DNA from 3 places in the Rossellomorea oryzaecorticis genome. Region 3 is predicted to be linked to each of the others. Evidence: a T-box and tRNA genes for the amino acid it is inferred to sense, from the RefSeq annotation. Region 3 holds a T-box; the other regions hold tRNA genes.
What was found. The T-box of region 3 lies ahead of argS (arginine--tRNA ligase). A T-box ahead of a tRNA ligase gene usually reads a tRNA of that ligase, here a tRNA-Arg.
Positions count from the first base shown of each region.

Region 1: it encodes a tRNA-Arg, which carries the amino acid that the T-box ahead of argS (arginine--tRNA ligase) is inferred to sense. The anticodon was not compared.
Region 2: it encodes a tRNA-Arg, which carries the amino acid that the T-box ahead of argS (arginine--tRNA ligase) is inferred to sense. The anticodon was not compared.

Region 1 covers NZ_JBJOSA010000003.1:163,878-171,394, reverse strand. Annotated here, with positions in the region: gene ACKA06_RS05065 (response regulator transcription factor) at 1-252, shown strand, start outside; gene ACKA06_RS05060 (ATP-binding protein) at 239-3,100, shown strand; gene clpP (ATP-dependent Clp endopeptidase proteolytic subunit ClpP) at 3,523-4,119, opposite strand; tRNA gene ACKA06_RS05050 (tRNA-Arg) at 4,362-4,433, shown strand; gene ACKA06_RS05045 (GIY-YIG nuclease family protein) at 4,712-5,389, opposite strand; gene rpoN (RNA polymerase factor sigma-54) at 5,626-6,948, shown strand; gene ACKA06_RS05035 (glutaredoxin family protein) at 7,298-7,517, shown strand, end outside.
Region 2 covers NZ_JBJOSA010000009.1:107,756-115,272, forward strand. Annotated here, with positions in the region: gene racE (glutamate racemase) at 1-543, shown strand, start outside; gene ACKA06_RS12480 (hypothetical protein) at 796-939, opposite strand; gene ACKA06_RS12485 (GerMN domain-containing protein) at 1,049-2,125, shown strand; gene rph (ribonuclease PH) at 2,249-2,986, shown strand; gene ACKA06_RS12495 (XTP/dITP diphosphatase) at 3,001-3,597, shown strand; gene ACKA06_RS12500 (metallophosphoesterase family protein) at 3,613-4,116, shown strand; tRNA gene ACKA06_RS12505 (tRNA-Arg) at 4,803-4,879, shown strand; gene ACKA06_RS12510 (tetratricopeptide repeat protein) at 5,004-6,014, shown strand; gene tig (trigger factor) at 6,176-7,459, shown strand.
Region 3 covers NZ_JBJOSA010000029.1:26,637-34,153, forward strand. Annotated here, with positions in the region: gene ACKA06_RS20145 (GNAT family N-acetyltransferase) at 1-343, shown strand, start outside; gene ACKA06_RS20150 (TVP38/TMEM64 family protein) at 502-1,158, opposite strand; gene ACKA06_RS20155 (BsuPI-related putative proteinase inhibitor) at 1,339-1,833, shown strand; gene ACKA06_RS20160 (hypothetical protein) at 1,995-2,768, opposite strand; gene ACKA06_RS20165 (FtsW/RodA/SpoVE family cell cycle protein) at 3,274-4,449, shown strand; T-box leader at 4,504-4,711, shown strand; gene argS (arginine--tRNA ligase) at 4,930-6,618, shown strand; gene ACKA06_RS20175 (YqaA family protein) at 7,427-7,517, shown strand, end outside.

The DNA.
Region 1 (7,517 bases), on a different contig from region 3:
ATTATGGAACATGACTATGACCTGATCCTCCTCGATTATATGATGCCTTTATTTACAGGGCTTGAAGTCATCGAAAAGGTAAGGAACACACCGGAGAAACAAGACGTGAAAATCATGATGGTTTCGGCCAAAAGCCAGCAGGCGGATAAGGAACGGGTGCTGAAATCAGGTGCCGACTACTTCATTGCGAAACCATACAGCCCAATGGAACTTGTCCAGCGGATCGAGGAAATCTTGAATGAAGAGAATTAGGGGGTTTTTCCAAACAAGCCTGCGCAATCAATTCATCGGTGTGATGACCAGCTTCATCTTTATTTTCCTGATCGGGGCTGCCTGTTTGTTTCTCTACAATCAATACATTACGGATGAATATCAAGCGGAACGAGAAAAGCTCAATGAGAAAGAAGCAGTGGCTGAACAGCTGAACAGGGCATTCAGCAAAGCCTTCTTTGATGCCAGGGGCTACGTTGCATTTGGAAGGCTGGAGCTGAAGGAAAGCATTTACCGTCAGGAAATCGTGATCGAAAATACCATCGAGAAATTCAGGATGCTTGCGATCGAACCAGAGGATCAATCGTTCATCAAGGATGTAGAAGAATTTTCTGCATACTATTTTAACCAAATCGTCGCGAATGCCATTACAAATTACGACAACGGAGACTTCGAAGCGGTAAAAAAAGCATCTGCAGACGGAGGAACTGCCACTGTTGACACTTTTCAAAATCAGATGAACGACTATAAGGATTCAATCGAGCAAAAGAGTGATGAGGCATATGAAGAGGTGAAACGTAAGCAATCCCTCAGCCAGGGGGCCTTTGTCCTGTTCATTTTCCTTATGCTCCTGGTGTTGATGAGAATCATGAGAATGCTGGCAAAACAAATCGGCAGCCCGCTCAATCAGGTCGCAACCGCAGCCGAGCAGATTGCCGAAGATGAAACGTATCAGAGCTGGTCTTTTGAAAACAATCGGAAAGATGAAATCGGGAAGGTGTCTCGGGCATTTGAAAAAATGATCCACCGGATTCAATTGAAGGAAGAGGATTTGCTCGCCCAGAATGAGGAGCTTGTCGCCCAGCAGGATGAACTTGAATCACAGCAGTCGAAGCTTGAGCATCTGCTTACGGTTGCCAAACTTCGCGAACAGCAGCTCGAGCGGCGCAATGAATTCATCAACGGGATTTCTTATTCCCTCAACAAACAGGAAGTGCTGGATAGCATCGTAGACACGATGTGCGGGGTCATGGACGCCTCGCGCGGAATGATTGTCCTCCTTGATGAGAAGAAGTCGCGTGCATCATGCGGGATTTCCGAAAAGGGAGTGGAGCAGTTCATCAACTATATGGATAACGGACTTCATCAGCGTTTAGTTCAACAGAAGAAAGCTTTTTCGGTTAAACGTGGGCTTGTGGAGGCGGAGAAGAGCTATCATCTTGAAACGATGTATTCTTATGATCTTTTCATCCCGATATTATCGCTGAGCAAAGAGGTGGAAGCCATCATGGTCTTCAGCCGCTTCGGCCAGGATTTCAATCCGGAGGAACTGAAAGAATACAAGAGTCTCAGCAAGCAGATTTCCATCTCCCTTCAAAAGATCAACCTGTTTGAAGAGTCGGAAAAAGACCGCCATATGAACCAGGATATACTGAATAACATCCAGGAAGGCATCCAGCTGGTCGATAACGACGGGAACAGCATGCTGATGAATACGAAACTGGCGAAAATCATCCAAGGGGAGCTGTGTGCCCTGCAGCAGGCACCTTATCAAGAATGGAAACAGGCGCTTGCAAGCCGGGTTGAAGATCCTAAAATGCTTAACCGGTATTATGAGATGGTCATAGAATCGGAAAAAGCCGGCAGGCATCTCCATACGTACCATCTCGAAGACGGCAGAACCGTCTATCAGGTGTACTCGGAGTCTCTCTACCGTGGTGATGAGAAAGTGGGCACGATCTTCGTCCACCGGGACATCACAAAGGAATTCGAAGTCGATCAGATGAAATCGGAATTCGTCTCGACGGTCAGCCATGAACTGCGAACTCCGCTTTCGAGTGTACTCGGCTTCACCGAATTGATGCTGACGAAAGACTTGAAGCCGGAAAGAACGAAGAAGTATCTGACCACCATTTATCAGGAAGCCAAACGATTGACGTCGCTGATCAATGATTTTCTTGATGTCCAGCGGATGGAGTCCGGCAGGCAGACCTTTGATAAACGGTACGAGGACATCGTCCCGATCATCCAGCATGTCATCAACACCCAGAAAGTCAATGCGCCCCATCATACATTCACCATTGAGAAAGACACGGATTGTACGATGGTCCTCGGCGATAAAGATAAATTATCACAGGCGTTCACGAACCTGATCAGCAATGCCATCAAATATTCACCCGACGGCGGAACCATCACCACCCGGGTTTATGAAAAACAGGATATGGTGTTCATCAATATCATAGATGAAGGACTCGGCATCCCGGATGATGCCTTCCCTAAGCTGTTCACGAAATTCTATCGGGTCGACAATTCAGACCGCAGAAGGATCGGCGGCACAGGGCTGGGTCTTACAATCGTAAAGGAAATCATCGAGAATCATGACGGCAGTATCAGGGTAGCTTCTGAAATAGGGAAGGGAAGTACGTTCACGGTCTGCCTCCCGATGGTGACACTCCAGACCTTCAAGGAGGAAGAATCAAGCGGCGATGGCATGTCGATCACGGTCATAGAGGATGACATCAACCTCGCATCGCTGCTCACGGCAGAGTTATCCGGAAGCGGATTCCAGGTGCAGCATGCGAAATCCGGAGAAGCCGCGATTGAAAAAATAACTGAGTTCAAACCGGATGCTGTCGTCCTCGATATCATGCTCGAAGGAACCATGTCGGGCTGGGACGTTCTCGAAGCCCTGAAAGCAAATGAAGAGCTGTGCGACATCCCGATCATCATCTCATCCGCACTCGATGAAAAAGAAAAAGGCATCACACTCGGGGCAGTTGATTACCTTGTGAAACCCTATCACCCAAGTGAACTGTCCAAAACCATTCTTCATCTGCTCCTGAAAAGCGGGAGGAATGGGGAAGTGCTGATACCTTTTAAAGAGGAATAAAGTGAAGGCCCGTCCCTGAGCGCGTTAACGTATTAACGTATCGAGGGGCGGGCCGATTTTTATTTCATGGGAAGATTGTAAAGAGCTTTTTTAAAGTTATAGTAGTGGTTTTTTTGAGGATTTTATCGCTATTTAAGGTGAGTGATTGTTCAAAGTACCGGCTTTCGTTTTGAGATAATGATCCTGGGAGAAAAATAGAGAGGATATGTTATGGGCAGAACTGTTTAAGAGCGGAATTTTTCATATAAGTGCGAAATTCCGGATATAAGTGCGGAATATTGATTATATGTGCGAGCTGACGATTTTTCGACATAAGCAGACAAAATCCGGTGCCCGCCCGTCCCAAATCTCATACCCTCTCCCAATCCAAAACAAAAACCCCGGCGGTCAAAGCCGTCGGGGGAGACTCTCAAAAAAGAGTATTATTTATTGTTCATATCGTTGCGAGTGATGATGCGGTCGATTAAACCGTATTCCTTCGCGCGCTCGGCAGTCATGAAGTTGTCGCGGTCAGTATCTTTCGCGATGACTTCTAGCGGCTGGCCAGTGCGGTCTGCGAGGATCTGGTTCAGTTTTTCACGAAGGAATAGAATGCGCTTCGCAGCGATTTCGATTTCCGTCGCCTGACCTTGTGCTCCTCCAAGCGGCTGATGGATCATGACTTCTGCATTCGGAAGGGCAAGTCGCTTGCCTTCAGCACCTGCTGCAAGAAGGAATGCACCCATTGAAGCGGCCATACCGATACAGATTGTTTGTACATCAGGCTTGATGTATTGGATCGTATCATAGATCGCCATACCTGCCGTGATGCTTCCGCCAGGTGAGTTGATATAGATGGAGATATCTTTCTCCGGATTTTCAGACTCCAGGAATAGAAGTTGTGCTACAATGGAGTTCGCCACATTATCATCGATGGCGCTTCCAAGCATGATGACACGGTCTTTCAAAAGACGGGAATAAATGTCATATGCACGTTCGCCGCGGTTCGTTTGTTCAATAACTGTAGGAATTAAGTTCATCCTTCGTTCCTCCTTAAAGTACACTTTTTTATTTGTATTTAATACATATTCACTTTGTACTGTAATCATACACTGTTGGTCAATAAAGGTCAAACCTGACGCATCAGTGATTCTTACACTATGTAATCCTTTCTACATCATACCCATCCATTCCTTTTTTAAACAGAGAAAACGTATTGCATTCCTGAAAAAAGTACATTATAATATACTTTCGGACGATAGTTTTGCAAGTCCACATACATGCCCTCGTGGTGCAACGGATAGCACGTAAGATTCCGGTTCTTAAAATGGGGGTTCGATTCCCTCCGAGGGCGTACGAAGACCTTGTGTTTGTTGAGTTTATCAGCGGACATGAGGTCTTTTTTTGTTTACCTTGTTTGGGTGCTTTTCAATTGTTTATACCACGCAACGAATAACACGCAATGGGAGGAATAAACATGGCAGAAAGAAAAGCAGAGGTTAGCATCAAAGTATTAAATAGGTTAGTTCCTGAAAGAGTCTAATAGGCAGTGGAAAATAAAAAGACTTTTATTTTACGTATTTAACCGTTAATAGACTTGTCTTTGTTACATTTAAATGAAGTGCTCAAATATTAATAAATTTCTTTTGTAATGGATTGTGCAATTTCAATAAATTCCTTCGGGTTTGTTATAAACCACTCTTTTCCACCACCAGAATTATTATCTTTTTGATTTCTGTAAGTTAGTATATAATGAATAGTTTTTTCTAATAGGAGAGGATTGTCTGACCTTATTTCAACAGGAATAATTGGCTTCTCAGGTAAACGTGTTGCTTCAGAAAAAATCCGATCTTTTGTCCGCCCTTTGGTTTTTCCGATTTTACATTTCCATTTCTCAAGGGAATCTTTTTTATATTCAGGGAAATAAAATAAGTATACAGATCCAGAACCAGCCCCCAGTACTATTGTATCTTCATTACTATTAATATTTTCTTTTTCTAAGTTATTCTGATTTTTATGTTGTTGTGTTGTTTTGGTATTTTCTTTTGGATAAATGATCCAATAGGAGTAAGAAGGATGTTTAGTGGCGAGTTGTTTTTTTCTCAAATTCTCTAAAGCTTTTTTTATTGTCCGCGGTACATCGATAGCCTCTGATTCAAGACCGCCTCTTAGTAAGTGCATTTGAGTTACTTCTTTGACAATTGCGTTTCTAGTCACTTTTCTTCCTGCAAAACATTCAGTTATCAACGGTTCACAGATAGCGGGGGTCAAGGGTTGATTTTTAAATGTGAATTCTAAGTTTTTTTGCATATTAATCTCTCCTTCCATTTCTTGTACTGAATCAATTTTTCTATTATTTAATTTATGGTCGCATTTAAGAGGAAATATACTTATACTACCTTAAAGGAAAAATGAGAAAATAAGATAAAGGTTTAATTAGTGAATTGATAAATATATCCTTTTTTATTTTGTCCCCCCTATTACCAAACAATTCCCATTAACGAAACCCCCGATTTCATGTAAAATGAGGGGAGGAGGTTAGAAGGATGAATTTGAACACAGGATTATGGCAGAAACAGCAACTAAAGCTTCAGATGACCCAAGAGCTAAAGCAGGCCATCACCATCCTCCAGTATTCCACGTTGGAACTGAATGCTTTCCTCGAAACAAAGGCATTGGAGAATCCCCTCATACAAATAGAAGACCCCATCACAGACATTCCCGTCCGGGGAGAGTCTTATTATAATAATGAAAAAAACAAGACCGATTTCACTGAGTTTCTATCAGTCTCCAAGAAAACACTTGAAGAGCATCTTTTTCTTCAATTGGATTTGAAATCGTTTACATCGATTGAACTAAAAATCATGAAAGACCTGTTTTACAGCCTGGATGAGAACGGATATCTGCATATTGAAACGGAAGATTTCCTCTCCAGGCATGATCTGAAATCCGGCGAGCTCCAGTACTATATTGACAGACTGCAAGAATTGGAGCCTGCCGGCATAGGGGCCCGTTCCCTGCAGGAGTGCATTTCCCTCCAGTTAAAGCGAAGAGAGGCCGCAGAGCTTGCCCGAACGATCGTCGAAGAACATTTCGATGATTTTGCCGCGAAAAAATGGAAGGGGATTGCGAAGGATTTGGATGTCGACCTGAAGGACATCCAGAAGGCCGCAGATCTCATCCGGGAGTGCAATCCACGTCCCGGAGCACTATACAGCGACGGACCTTCTCATTACATCGCCCCTGAATTGGTCGTGAAAACATCGGGTGGGAATGAAGTCTCTGTTTCCCTTTTTGACGGGACGACTGTCAAGGTGATCTATAATGAGGAATACAAGGATTTCCTCGAGCATCACCCCGATAAGGAAACCGTACGTTACCTGAGGGAGAAGGACCAGGAATTCCAATGGCTACTTCAAAACCTGCAGCAGAGGAAACAGACGATTCTAAAAGTGGGTAAATTGATTGTCGAAAAGCAGAAATCATTCTTCCTCGAAGGGCCGTCCGGTCTGCAGCCGCTGACACTGAAGGAAGTGGCCGATGAAGCGGGAGTCCATGAATCGACGGTAAGCCGCGCGGTCAAGGGTAAGTATATGCAGACCCCCTATGGAATCTATGAAATGAAGTACTTCTTCAGTGCCGCCATTAGAACACTGAGCCCAGAAGACTCCGGAGCGGCTTCTTCCACTGCCATCAAAAATGAATTACAGCGCCTGGTGGACGAAGAAGATAAGAAAAAACCGCTGTCCGATCAGAAAATCGTCAATATGCTCATCGACAAAGGCTTTGATGTCTCGCGCCGGACGATCGCCAAATACCGTGACCAGCTGGGGATTTCTTCGTCTACGATGAGGAAGCGGTATGAATAGAATGAAATGAACCTTGCGGATGGACATAGTCGTAATAGGCTGGTGAATTTTGTTGGAATTCGGACAGTATGATGAAAACGGACAATTTTTTGAGGATACGGACAAAAAGTTTAAAATACGGACATTTTTTCTTAAATACGGACAAAAAATTAAATTTGCCGACAATTTTACAAAAAACGACAAAATCCGTCGGCTTGGCCAACCGCCCAAACCATTTGGACCGAACCTTCATATATAGTAATATCAGTTGTACCAGGTATAATGAACATGTTTTGTAACTGGTACAACTGACCAACAAAAGTACCACCCCTTAAATCATTCGCAAATCACTAAACGGAGGACCAAACCAATGAACCCAGTCATCTTCTACACCAGAAACCAATGCCATCTCTGCACCGACGCGAAACTGAACCTGAAACTCGTCCAGGACGACCTGAAATTCGAGATCATCGAGAAGGATATCGACGAGAGTGACGAGCTGACGGAGCGTTTCGGACTCATGATTCCTGTGGTGGAATATGACGGAGAAATCATTCAGTACGGGCAAATTGACTATTTTACACTGAGTA
Region 2 (7,517 bases), on a different contig from region 3:
TTGGATATCCCGGTCATTGGAGTCATCCATCCGGGTGCGAGAGCTGCAATCAAGCACACGTACAACAGAAAAATCGGGGTGCTCGGAACCATCGGGACCATAAACAGCGGGGCGTACGAAGAAGCACTGCACTCGCTGCACGGAAGCCTTGAGGTAAGCCCTCTTGCCTGTCCGAAATTTGTCCCTCTAGTGGAAAGCGGCGAGTATAACAGCCCCACTGCCGATCGCATCGTGGAGGAGACACTCTCTACCATGAAGGATTCGGATATTGACACCTTGATCCTGGGCTGCACGCACTACCCGCTCCTGCAGTCGAAAATTCAGGAGTATATGGGGAATGCGGTCAGTGTCATAAGTTCAGGTGACGAGACGGCCAGGGAAATCAGCACGATCCTGGACTACTACAACCTATTATACAGAGGGATCAAAGTGCCCGAGCACCGATTCTTCACGACGGGTTCATCTTTTCTTTTTTCACAAATTGCCTCTGATTGGCTGAATATAGGTGAAATCCGCGCTGAAACCATCCGGCTTCAAGACTGAGTGTCTTGGCTGGATGGTTTTATTTTTTCCTTGGTCGCGGATGTCTCTCGTCATTTTGATAATAAACATTGCTGTTTGAAATGAAATTAACCCTTTTGGTATTAACAGACCATTTTCAATAATAACGAGGCTTATAAGAAAATTCTCGATAATAAAAAGTCGATAATCGATAATAAACTTTAAATTTACGATCTAATTAATTCTTCATTTTCGATAATACTCCTTGTTTCCTTAACGGATTTTCAAAGTATTTCAGATGAAATACACAGCAATAAGAAATTCGGTGTCCAAAGGGATTGTATTTGTCCGCTTATAAGGATAAACAGTTGTGAATATGCTGTTTTTCTTCAATACTCGTTCCGGATTATTCAGCGCTTTCATCATTGTCATTTCCATTTCTGTAATCTCCTGAAAAAGTTTGTCTTCATTTCTAAAAAGTTTCGGTCTATTTCTGGACAGGGGCTCGTATATATGTAGTACAAACTGTCTTTTAGGAGGTTTCACGATGTCAAAAAAAGCGAAAGTTTCAATTGCTGTAACGGTGTTAGCATCTTCTGTGTATCTTTCAGGGTGCGGGCTGTTAAGTTTCGGGGATAAAGAAAAGATCGATCCGCCGCAGGATGTTTCTTACTTAAAAGAAGGTGAAAAGGTAGATACCGCTAAGAAAGAAGGGGAAGGGAAAGAAACGGCAGGCAAAGAGGAAGCTGCCGAGGAAACAGTCATGACAGAACTGTATCTCATCGATAAAAACGGGTATGTGGTCTCGCAGTCACTGCCGCTTCCCAACAATGAGAGTGTTGCCAAGCAGGCACTTGAATATCTGGTGAAAAACGGTCCTGTAGAGAATGTCCTTCCAAATGGTTTCCGGGCTGTACTGCCTGCGGATACCCAGGTGACGGTCGACATCAAGGACGGCAAAGCGATAGCGGATTTCTCTCCTGAGTTCAATAACTACCAGCCTGAAGATGAGCAGAAGATCCTGCAATCCGTCACATGGACCCTGACTCAATTCGACTCGGTAGAAAAAGTCGAGCTTCGTGTGAACGGGTATCCATTAACGGAAATGCCTGTTAACGGCACGCCGATCGATGAATCCGGATTATCGAGGAAAATGGGGATCAATGTGGATACGAGCGGAGTCGCGGATCCTACGAGTACAAAGCCGGTAACCGTTTATTATGTGTCGCAGACTGATTCCGGGACGTACTATGTTCCTGTGACCAAGCGTGTAAGCTCGAATGAATCGGATGAAGTGAAAGCCGTGGTACAGGAACTGATCGAAGGCCCTGGATACGGTTCATCTCTAGCCAGTGATTTCACTGGTGCAGAACTTCTGGATGATCCGTCCTTGAAAGATGGGACAGTGACGCTGAATTTCAATGAAGCGGTTTACGGAAGCCTCGAAGAAAAGGTTGTCTCCGAACATATGCTGAATTCACTGGTCCTTTCATTGACAGAACAAAAAGGAATCAAAGGGGTATCGGTGCTGGTGGAAGGTGAAGCGACAACCGTGAGCAAAGACGGTGAACCTGTCACAGAGCCGGTCACCCGCCCTGAAAATGTTAATGCAATTAGTTTTTAAATGATCATTTTTTGATATACTATTATAGAATCATGAAAAAAGAGGTTGGCTGATGCCGCCTCTTCTTCTTTTGAGAAGGAATATATACATATGAATGAAAACGATCTATACAGGAGGATAAATATGAGAGCAGATGGAAGAGAAAAGAATCAATTGCGTGAAGTGAAAATCGAAACAGGATATGTGATGCATCCAGAAGGATCTGTGCTAATCACGGTGGGGAATACAAAGGTGATCTGTAACGCAAGCATCGAAGACAGGGTGCCTCCTTTTTTGAGAAACAGCGGCAAAGGCTGGATTACAGCAGAGTATTCCATGCTGCCGAGGGCGACGGAATCGAGAAATATCCGTGAATCTTCGAAAGGCAAGATTTCAGGACGGACGATGGAAATTCAACGCTTGATCGGACGCGCCTTGAGGGCGGTCGTGGATCTGGATGCGATTGGAGAAAGGACGATCTGGATTGATTGTGATGTCATTCAGGCGGACGGAGGAACAAGAACCGCTTCCATTACAGGGGCATTCGTCGCAATGGCGATAGCACTTGGGAAATTACAGGACAGCAAAAAAATCGCCCGTTTCCCGCTGAAAAGCTATTTGGCAGCGACAAGTGTAGGAATCATAGAAGAACATGGTTCTGTACTCGACCTAAATTATATTGAAGACAGCAAAGCACTTGTGGACATGAATATCATCATGACCGGCGAAGGGGAATTCGTTGAGCTGCAGGGTACAGGTGAAGAAGCTACGTTCACAATGAATCAGCTCCATGAAATGCTGGAGCTTGGACAGGAAGGAATTCAGGAATTGTTCGAGATGCAAAAAAATGCACTTGGGGAAATCGCCCAAAGAATCCAATAAAGGCGGGTGCAGTTATGACAAAGAAGGTAATAATCGCGACCAGGAATCAAGGAAAAGCAAAGGAATTTCAGAATATGTTTGCTCCCCACGGTTATGAGGTACAAACACTACTAGACATGCCTCATATCGAGGATGTCGAAGAAACAGGAACGACTTTTGAAGAGAACGCGATTTTGAAAGCAGAAACAGTAGCGAAAGAGCTCGGTGTACTGGTGATTGCTGATGATTCCGGTTTGGCGATCGATGCATTGGAAGGAAGACCGGGGGTTTACTCGGCAAGATATGCCGGTGAAGAAAAAAATGATGAGGCCAATATGGACAAGGTCCTGGCGGAATTAAAAGATGTCCCCGGCGGTGAAAGAAATGCAAGATTCCATTGTGTGCTGGCGATTGCGGGACCCCATATGGAGACGCGCACGGTAAACGGCACATGCGAAGGGCAGATTCTCCAGGAACGACGGGGAAGCAACGGGTTCGGCTATGATCCGATCTTTTTCGTCCCTTCGCTCGGCAGGTCGATGGCTGAACTCACACAGGAAGAGAAAAGCAGAATCAGTCACCGGGGCAATGCTCTTGAAAAATTGAGGCCAATGATCAAGGACTTTGTTTAAAAGGGTGATAAGAAGATGAAGCTTTTAGTTGTCAGCGACAGCCATGGTTCGAAAAGTGAGATTAAAGAGCTGGCTGAGAAATATGACGGTGAAGTAAACGCAATGATTCACTGCGGTGATTCGGAACTCAGTGCCGATGATGCCGCTCTTACACCTTACCTGGCTGTTCGCGGAAATTGTGACATGGATGCCCGTCTGCCCGAAGATCTGATCGAAGAAGTCGACGGAGAGACGATCCTCGTTACTCACGGACATTTATATGGAATCAAGATGTCCTTGATGAAGCTGCGGTATAAAGCAGAGGAGTCGGGTGCCAAATTCGTCTTTTTCGGGCATTCCCATACGCTCGGAGCCGAGATCGCGGGCGGCACTCTTTTCCTGAATCCGGGAAGTATCCTTCTGCCGCGCGGGAGACAGGAGCGGACGTACGCTTTGGTCGATGCTTCTGATCATTCGATTAAGGTGCAATTCTTGACCCATGAACATGAACTGGTTGAGGAACAGGAGTTCAGAATATAGTGTTCTGATTTGAAAAGGGAGCCTTCTTTCATTAGGAGGTTCTTTTTTTCTTTTCTTAGAGGAAAGAAAAGGATATAATGAAATGGTGAAGTGGATGGAAGATGATAAAAACAGTTAATAAACTTTTTTTGAAAATGTATTGACTTCTATATGCTATGTGAATATAATAAATATTGTCCTTAAAAAACACGTCCCAGTAGCTCAGCAGGATAGAGCAACGGCCTTCAAGAATAGGAGCCTCTATTAGGGAAACAGAAACCTATAGAGTGGACGACACTATATCGGTGAAGCCTTAACAGATAATGCTGATGGTAATACCGAGGAAACTTACGACCAATTTGGTGAAAGAATCTCGAATGGTTTAACGGTAGAGATTCTGTATTATGCTTATAGCATCGTGAGGTTCCGTAGAGACTACACGTGTCGCACCTGAAATGGTGAAGATATAGTCCAGACCACAAACAGCGACTCCATGCTGGTGCCGAAAGTCATAGTGGTAAGCTAAGCCGTCGGTCGGGAGTTCGAATCTCTCCTGGGACGCCACTATCATTACATACATACCTTGACATCACAGGGTTTGACAAATAAGGGATACTGACACAGCCTGGTTGTGGGGTATCTTTTTTTTATCCGAATATATCGCTTGATAACTGATCTTCTCTGAGTTATCCTGTTATATAGATCATGTCCCAGTAGCTCAGCAGGATAGAGCAACAGTTTCCTAAACTGTAGGTCGGGAGTTCGAATCTCTTCTGGGACGCCACTAATCTTACATACACTAAGTCTGCCGATCCGGCAGGCTTTTTTTCTATTTGGGCTTATCTTTGTTTTCTCCAATCTCTCATGCTACACTATTACCATCTTTATTACGTATAGGGGTACTAACTATGACAAATAAAAACAATGAGGAAAAAGGGAAGGTCCTGCAATTTCCAGGATTGAAGGAGAGGCTTCTTGAAAAGGGCGTACAAGCCCTCGAAAATGGTGAAATACAGGAATCAGCCGACCTTTTGACCCAGGCGTATGAAATGGATCCAGAAAATCCCGATATCAATACGGCGCTGGTATTGGCTCTTTATGAAAACAAACAATATGACGAAGCGAAAGTGATCTGCAAAGAAATGCTCCTAGAAGGGATCGGGGAATACTTCGAGGTGGTCGATATGTACTTGATGATCCTTATTCAGCTGCATCAGCATCAAGATGTCGTCGATACGATCCACGCTCTCTTCGATGAAAAAGAAGTGCCATTCGAGAAAGAAGAGCATTTCAAGAAGCTTTTGCACTTCAGCGAGAAAGTCCTTGATGGAAAAGAACCCGTCTCCCGGATGGATGAAGAATCCGAGGTTCCAGAGACCTCGATTTTAAAAGATAAAAGCCTTGAGGAACAGACGCTGATAGCCGCACAGCTCGTACATCAAAATATCCGTCCCTACCTGCAGGAACTGTTGTCCTGCTTAAGGGAAGGGAACACTCATCCTTTTTTACAATCGATGATCCTGAATGTACTGCGGGAACACGGATATGATAAGGAAATTTCAATAATTAAACTGAACACGGAAGTGAAGGTGACACCTTCGGAACTTCAGGATGTTTTTGAGACAGAAACGTTTAAGAACTTGGCTGAAGAATTGGAAGAGCTGCTTTCGCAGCGCAATCCAACTTTATATCAACATGCGCTGGAACTGGTAAAGAGGCATTGTTTTCTGCTGTATCCATTAGAGATGCAAGAGGAGCCAGGGAATATCGCCATGGTTTATGCAAGTGCTGCAGCGAAAATGTTCGCGGATTCGATTCTGCTTGAAGAATTGAACGTTGAAATGGAACACTGCGGTGAATGCGAGAACCTTATGGAACAACTGAATGCCCTAGAGGAAATTTCTTCACCCACAATTTAAATGCTCTCTGTTGAAAGAATGAGGCTGTATGTTATAATATAATGGTTGCAATAGAATAGATTTTTATATATTTACGATGATAGTGCTAGATTTATACAAAGGACTATCTACTACTATGCGTAAAAAATTTGAATCAAATATAGATTGTTGGAGGGAACAGTATGTCTGCAAAATGGGAAAAGCAAGAAGGTAACCAAGGAGTACTTACAATCGAAGTAGATGCTGCGAAAGTGAACGAAGGTTTGGACGCTGCATTCAAAAAAGTTGTAAAACAAGTAAATGTACCAGGATTCCGTAAAGGTAAAATGCCTCGCGGTATGTTCGAAAAACGCTTCGGCGTAGAAGCACTATACCAGGATGCACTTGACTTCATCTTACCTGATGCATATGCTCAAGCAATCGAAGAAACAGGTATCGAGCCAATCGACCGCCCTGAAATCGATGTTGAGCAAATGGAAAAAGGCAAAGACTTGATCTTCACTGCGAAGGTTCAGGTAAAGCCTGAAGTGAAACTTGGAGACTACAAAGGTCTTGAAGTAGAAAAAATGGATGCTGAAGTAAAAGCTGAAGACGTTGAAGCTGAACTTACTTCTCTTCAAGAAAAACAAGCCGAGCTTGTTGTGAAAGAAGAAGGAAAAGCTGAAGAAGGCGACACAGTGACAATGGATTTCGAAGGATTCGTTGACGGTGAAGCGTTCGAAGGCGGACAAGCTGAAAACTACTCTCTAGAACTCGGTTCTGGACAATTCATTCCAGGTTTCGAAGAGCAACTAGTTGGAGCGGCTGCTGGTGAAGAGAAGGAAGTAGAAGTTACATTCCCTGAAGAATACCATGCTGCTGAGCTTGCAGGAAAAGCTGCAACGTTCAAAGTGAAACTTCACGAAATCAAAACAAAAGAACTTCCTGCTTTAGACGATGAATTCGCTAAAGATGCTGACGAAGAAGTTGAAACATTGGCTGAACTAAAAGAAAAAATCGAAAAGCGCCTTCAAGAATCCAAGAAGAACGAAGCTGAAACAGCAGTTCGCGAAGCGCTTGTAGAAAAAGCTTCAGAAAATGCAGAAGTTGAAATCCCAGAAGTAATGGTTAACAGTGAAGTGGACCGCATGATGCAAGAGTTCGGTCAACGCCTTCAAATGCAAGGTATGAACCTTGATCTTTACTTCCAATTCTCTGGTCAGACAGAAGAAGATCTTCGCGCACAAATGACTGAAGATGCCGGCAAGCGTGTACGCACGAACTTGACTCTTGAAGCAATTGCTGCAGCTGAAAATCTTGAAGTTTCTGATGAAGAAGCTGAAGAAGAAGTGAATAAAATGGCTGAGCAGTACAACATGTCAGCTGACAACATCAAGCAGGCCCTAGGCGGACTTGATACACTTAAAGCGGACCTTAAAGTACGCAAAGCACTCGAATTCCTTGTTGATAACAGCAAAGAAGCATAATAATAAATACAAAACAAGGCGCGATTCGCGCCTTGTTTTGTACAATTAAAAGAAGTCA
Region 3 (7,517 bases):
AGTCGAAGGGAACATCATCGGGACAGTCAGCTTTTACTGGGAGTATGAGCCCACAAGGTGGCTGGAAGCGGGAATTGTCATTTATGACCCTGCCTACTGGAACGGGGGCTACGGCACAGAGGCGCTGTCACAATGGGTCGATCATCTTTTTGAGACGAAGGAAATCGGCCGGGTCGGCATCACCACCTGGTCCGGGAACGAACGGATGATGAAGGCCGCTGAGAAAGTGGGCATGAAGCTTGAAGGCAGGATGAGGAAATGCCGGTATTATAACGGCGTTTATTACGATTCCATCAGGATGGGGATCATCCGTGAAGAATGGGATCAATTGCACACCCGTTAAAAAGAGGGGGACGGCATTTTGCTGTCCTCCTCTGCTATTGTCCAGCTGCGGCGGCTAGAGACTCGAGGTCATATGACGGCCCCCAAAAAGGCAAAGAACGCCTTTCCGGGGGGCCCGTCATATGCTTGTCGTCTCTGGGCGAGCCGTCTCCGCTTTTCTTATTTTTCATCCTTCGAGTCGCCAAACCAGCTCTTCAGCTTCTTTCTAGTGATAAAAAGAAGCAGTGAAAATAGGATGAACATGGCCACAGCCACATACAGATGCACCCTGTCCTCCCCGCTCAGTCCGGAACCAAAGAAGACAAATCCGATCGTCCCCGGGATGATCCCGACAGCGGTAGCTGCAATATAAGGCAAGTAGCGCACTTTCCCTGCCCCGGCTAAATAACTGACCAAATCAAAGTTCAAAAATGGAAGCAAGCGGAGAATCAATATATAAAAGAAACTGTTTTCAGCCATTTTTTCGCGGACGCTATTCATTTTAGGAGACGGTTTCCTCCAAAACTTCATCCCCAGAAAGCTGGATATGACATATGCCAGAGACGCCCCTCCGATGGCACCAATGAAAATATAGATAAATCCGTTGTACGGGCCGAACGCCAGGCCGGCTGCAATTGAAAAGATGGATGTTGGAAATAATACAAGGGGACGGAATGTCAGCAGCGCGATGAACACAACCGGTGCCCACCAGCCGAACGAGATGACGAGATCTCTGATATCGGACGGCCTTACTTCCCAAAAACTGCGGCTTCCCCACACGATTAGAAGGAGGACGGCAACGAAACCGAATACCTTTAAGACATCATTTATCTTCATTGCCTTCCCTCCCGTTCATTCCAGTGATGGTGTAATCTTTCTTCCATTGTACTGTTCTCATTAAATAAAACCAACTTTGCCGGTTATCCTATGGGTGATTGGTCTTACTTTTATAATAAGGAACAAAGTAGTGAAACTTTTCTGACCCGGACAAGTCTAATAGTATAGAGGTGATAGCAAATGAAAAAGCTGATCATGGCATTTACAGGGTTATTTCTCCTTGCAGGTCTGACAGGATGCGGGACAGACAGCAGCCCGGAACCTGAGCCGGATTCCCAGGAGACAAACGCGGCTCCTGATTCAAACCAAACAGAGAAAGGGATTGTGGCAGGCAGTATGGAACCTTCATTAATTGAGCAGGAAGCAAAGAACGGAAAGCTGGTCTACAAATATAAAATTAAAAATCAAACCGAGAAAGAAAAAACCTTTGTGTTTTCTACCGGACAGACAATCGACTTTGAAATAAAAGATAAGAACGGTGAAGTCGTCTACCGGGATTCTGAAGGCAAGATGTATACACAGGCCATCCAGGAAATCACGGTCAAACAGGGCGAAGAGTTCTCCAGGAGCCTGACCCTTCCAAACCTTGAGAGCGGCACTTACACACTGACAGTATGGCTGACAGCAAAAGGCGAAGATCAATATAAAGTAAAGCAGGAAATAAACGTGCCGTAAGAAAAAAGGATTAATCCACATAAAGAGGTTCAATCAACTCAGGCGGTCGATGAAGCCCTTTATGCAGATTAATCCTTCCCTTTTGCAGGCATATAAAGGTGGTTCCGGGTACCGGCCCTCATCCCTATACCCTATTCCCCGAAAATTAAGGGTGTGCCTGCCTAACGTATGGAGGAACTCCAGCTTTTTGTTTTACGGTCAAATACAAGCAAACCATTTGCCGGTGATTTACTGAACTGCTGATAATCCTCGATCATTTCATCCATATTGAAATAGTCTCCGATGACCCAGATCGGGATTTCGATTTTTCCCCTGCTGACAATGGCCTTCTCCAGGGAAATGATCATTCCTTCTTTTATTTTTTCTTTAAAAGAGGTGATGATCTGAGATCCGATATCAGGGTACCGTTTTTCCTTTTTCATGCCGAACAAGCCTTTACCGCCTTTCATGCTTCCCAGTTTCGACGCTACCGTCGACCCCAGCATGTGATAGAAATCAGCGAAGTCACGGTAATAGACTTTGTTGAACCACCCGTCATCATGTGAAAGATAAGCATACCGGTTATTCAATTTCGAATAAAAAGGAGCATGGAGGGGCTGTTTCAGATGGCCCATATAGAGAAGCTCCGCAATCTCCTGGCCATTTAATTCATTGACGCCTGCTTCCTCGTCGAAGTCGATCCAGCAAAAGTCACCATAGTTATCTACATGATCATGGGTGATCTTGTTCATTTCTTCCTGTTCTACATATTCAAGATGAGTGTGAATGTTGAACGCTCCATGCTCATACTGATGTTTGATCAACAATAGATTCTTCAGGGGCTTCGGAAGATTAGAAGCAAAATCCTGAAAGTTGATGCCGTATGAAACGACAAATTGCCGATCGGTATTCTTATGTACATAGATGATATCTTTTGTTTGCTTGTATGTCTTCAAAACATTCCCTCCATCTGATTTACACGATGCGTATCTAATAGTATCTATTTTATCAAAGATATGAGGGTACCGTTCTTTTCTATTTCATTTCAAAATGATGACAAAAGTCGCAGGGAATTGTCGAAAAAAGTCATTGTTCGGTAAAAGGAGCTTATGAAGCCGGTTAAAACGGTATAGGACTTGGGGAGGCAGGGCCAGGGGAGCGGCTGTTAAAGTGTAGAAATACTTGTTTTTTACAATTATGACTGTTCTGGCTATATATCTCAGGAAATGTTACATTTGAAATTGGACCTTTATGGACTTCCTGAACAGGAAGATTGATGTAATATATGGAAAATGAATGGCGGCTGCCGGCTTATTTCCTCTTTATTATCTTGTTTGATTGATTCAGTTCGTAAACGGGTTGAAAAAAGAAGGGAATTTCAGGATGGCATGCAGTAGAAATTTTCCTTCGTATCTATTAGACTAGGAATGTGAAATCTTACGAAATTCAGGTGAATTGATTATGGAAACTCGCCAGCGTTTTGCTGATAAATTTGACTGGGGTCTCCTCTTTTTATTGATGATGTTTTTTATCGTCAGCGCCCTTGGGATAAGCAGTGCCCAAACCTCAGGTCAATATGAAACAAACTTTGTCATCCGGCAGGCCTTTTGGTATGTTGTCGGAGGAATCATCATTGGTGGTGCACTGTTCTTTGATTCAGATCAGTATAAACGCCTCGCATGGTATATGTACGGATTTGGCATATTCCTGCTTCTTGTGCTCCTTATTTCTCCCGAGAGCATTGCACCTTACCGGAATGGAGCAAAAAGCTGGTTCATGCTCGGACCGCTCGGTTCCATCCAGCCTTCAGAATTCATGAAGACGTTTCTGATTATTGCCCTTGCCCGAGTGATCACGAACCACAATGAAGTCACTGTCAGGAAGACATTGAAGACGGACTTTCAATTATTATTGAAAATCGGTTTCACCACCCTCCTCCCGCTTGCTTTTATCATGCAGCAGCCGGATCTCGGGACCTCCCTTGTCATCCTGGCCATCATGACAGGGATCATCCTGGTATCGGGGATCACATGGAAACTGATCGTCCCGATTTATGCTTTTCTCGGAGTGGTCGGCGGCATCCTGCTCTCACTCGTCATCTGGGCACCGGAATTCCTGGAAAAATATACAGGCTTTGAACCTTATCAATTCGGACGGATCTACGCTTGGCTCGATCCTTATAACTATTCCAAATTGGAAGGATTCCACTTGATCAATTCATTGAATGCGATCGGATCCGGTCAGATTTTTGGAAAAGGCTACAGCGACGGGGAAGTGTATATTCCGGAAAATCATACGGACTTCATCTTCAGTGTCATCGGTGAGGAATACGGATTTATCGGTGCAAGTGTGGTCATCAGTTTATTCTTCCTGCTGATCTACCACTTGACCAAGACGGCCCTTGATACAAAGGAACCATTCAATGCCTATGTATGTGCAGGGATCATCTCAATGATCACTTTCCACGTGTTCCAAAACATCGGCATGACGATCCAGCTATTGCCGATCACGGGAATCCCGCTTCCTTTCATCAGCTACGGGGGTAGTTCCCTGATGGGGAATATGCTCGCTCTAGGCCTCGTATTCAGTATGAGATACCATCATAAAACGTATATGTTCTCTTCTGAAGAATCTTAAAATGGTTGTTGTAATTATCTCCAGAATGTGTAAAATAATATCTAACCATATACAGGATATTCAATGATGAAGAGAGTAATTCCCGCGTGGATCTAAAAGCGAACCAGGGACGGTGTAAGCCTGGTGTGAAACCCGGAATGAAGCGCACTTCTGAGAAGTCTTCCCCCAAATTTCAGTAGGGAAAGACCGGGTAAAACCGTTAATTTATGAGCGCCCTTTCTGGGAATAAGAGTGGTACCGCGAGTCAAAACTCGTCTCTACATAGTGTAGAGGCGGGTTTTTTTATTTGGCTCTTTTCGCATCCTTTGTTGCTTTGTACACAAGAAAAACCGGAACTTCGGTATTTACGCTTGTTGTCCGTTGTTTAAGCTTGAGTTCGAAAAGAGCACTTTCACAAGCTATATACAGACTGCAAACCTATTTACGAAAGGCAGCAATCTTTTAGAAAGCAGTCTTTTATTTTATCTGGAGGTGGAGAAATTGGATTTGAAATCAGCATTCGCAAACGTATTGAAGTCCCAGGTCCTTTCATCATGGACCGAGGAAGATCTTCTTTCCTTAATCGAAACACCTAAGCATGTTCATTTAGGCGACCTTGCATTTCCTTGTTTTAAGCTCGCGAAGGAATATCGGAAAGCACCTGGCGCAATAGCCGAAGAACTGGCTGGAAAACTGGCTTCCCCCCTGTTTTCAAAAGTGGAAGCAGCCGGTCCGTATGTAAATGTGCACTTTGATCCCGCGGCTGCCGGTAAAGAAATTGTGGACTCGATCTTGCAGCATGGCGAACAGTATGGAAAGCATTCCTTTGGCAGCGGCAAGACCGTTGTCCTGGATATGTCCTCACCGAATATCGCCAAACCCTTTTCAATGGGGCACCTACGTTCCACCGTTATTGGAAACGGAATTGCCAACCTGGCGGAAGCCTGCGGGTACGAAACCGTAAAGATCAACTATATCGGTGACTGGGGCACCCAGTTCGGAAAGCTGATCGTCGCATTCAAAAAATGGGGCGATGAAGAAAAAGTGAAAGAGAACCCGATTGCCGAACTGTTTATCCTTTATAAGAAATTTCACGAAGAGTCAGCACTCCACCCCTCCCTGGAAGAGGAAGGCCGGAAAGCATTCAAGCTCCTGGAAGATGGAGACGAGGAAATCACAAGGCTTTGGAAATGGTTCAAAACGGAATCCCTTGAGGCATTCAAAACGATTTACTCCCTGCTTGGAGTTGAATTCGATTCCTATAACGGCGAGGCATTCTTCAATGACAAAATGGATGAAGTGGTGGAACTTCTCGAAGAAAAGCATCTGCTCGAGACCTCTCAAGGGGCAAAGGTCGTCCGGATGGAAGATGAAACCCTCCCTCCTTGCCTGATTAAAAAAACAGACGGCGCCACCTTGTACGCTACAAGGGATCTGGCTGCGGCCCTTTACCGCCACCGTGAATATTCGTTCGACGAGGCACTGTATGTAGTCGGCCAGGAGCAGACTGTCCACTTCAAGCAAGTAAAAGAAGTGCTCCAAAAGCTTGGGTATGAGTGGGCCCATAACATGAAGCACATCCCATTCGGCCTCTATCTGAAGGATGGAAAGAAAATGTCGACTCGGAAAGGCCGAGTCATCCTCCTGGAAGAAGTACTGCAGGAAGCAATTTCGATGGCGCACGATAATATCAAGAAGAAGAACCCCGATCTTAAAGATGCGGACCAAGTGGCACGGGACGTTGGCGTCGGCGCGGTACTCTTTCATGATCTGAAAAATGACCGATTGAACGACATCGAGTTTTCCCTGGAACATATGCTTACGTTCGAGGGAGAAACCGGACCTTATCTGCAATACACTCATGCAAGGGCCCAGTCGATATTAAGAAAGGCCGGTGTCTCACAGCACTCCACTTTTGTAGGGCTCGAAGACAAGGCAAGCTGGGAAGTCATCAAGCAGCTGAGACTATTTCCGGAAACGGTGGAACGGGCTTGGAAAAACTATGCTCCTTCCAGCCTTGCCAAGTATTTATTGGAGCTCGCGAAGTCGTTTAACAGCTATTACGGGAATACCAAGATCCTTAACGATGACAGCAAGCAGGCGTCACGTCTGACGCTCGTCTATTCTGTTGCTTCCGTGCTGTCAAAAGGGTTGGGCATGTTAGGGATCGGTGCGCCGAAGGAAATGTAGAAACCCGCTGGTTCTTGTCGTTATTTCCCGAGAAATGATTGATTTTGGTTGGGTGGTCAGTTTGGAGTGTTGATGTTTTGGGGTGAAGTGGTGCTCGTTGGGGTTGGGTGGTATTTTGCAGCGGTGAAGGCTTGATCATTTTAATAAAGGCAGGAATGGTGTTATTGATTTGTGGAGGTATTTTCGAAAAGACACGGCTTGAAGGGAATAGGCTTATGGCTGTGGGTTGGAAGGTGTTGTGTTGAATTAGATGCAGTATTTGGGGTATTTAGAAGTGACTTAACCTGAAATCTGTTGTGAATCCGGGGGTTATGGATCCATTTTCGAGGGGGTTAGGGGCTTATCGGAGTTTTTTCTTCTTTTTCTGTGAATCTAAGCGGCAGGTTTAGGATTTGCGTTCCTGATTGGAGATTTACGTTCCTGTTTCAGAAAATACATTCCTAATTCAGGATTTACGTTCCTGTTTTTTGATTTACGATCCTAAAACAGAAAATACGTTCCTGATTCATAATTTATGATCTAATAAGAATCATTCTAATCAGCACAGCATATCAAAACCCCGCTCCACGGATACAAAACAGCCTGCCCGATTGCACCAGTCCAACAACAGAAAGCAACCAGCCGATACACCAAGACCAAGACGAACTAGTGCCAATACTAGCCGCTTCCCCCAACACCAGCCCCAGTCCCCTCCCCGCCCACAAACAGATAATTCATGACGCTCTCCTCGAAAGATGATATACTTTTTTAGTATTGACGAAACAAAATGAAGATTGACTATAATTGCTTATCATAAAGGAGATATCTCATGTCTGAATTACTTCACACGTTTGAAGCCTGGCTGATGGATTACGGGGTTTGGGGGCTTATTGTTGTATCGTTTGCCGATTCATCTTTCT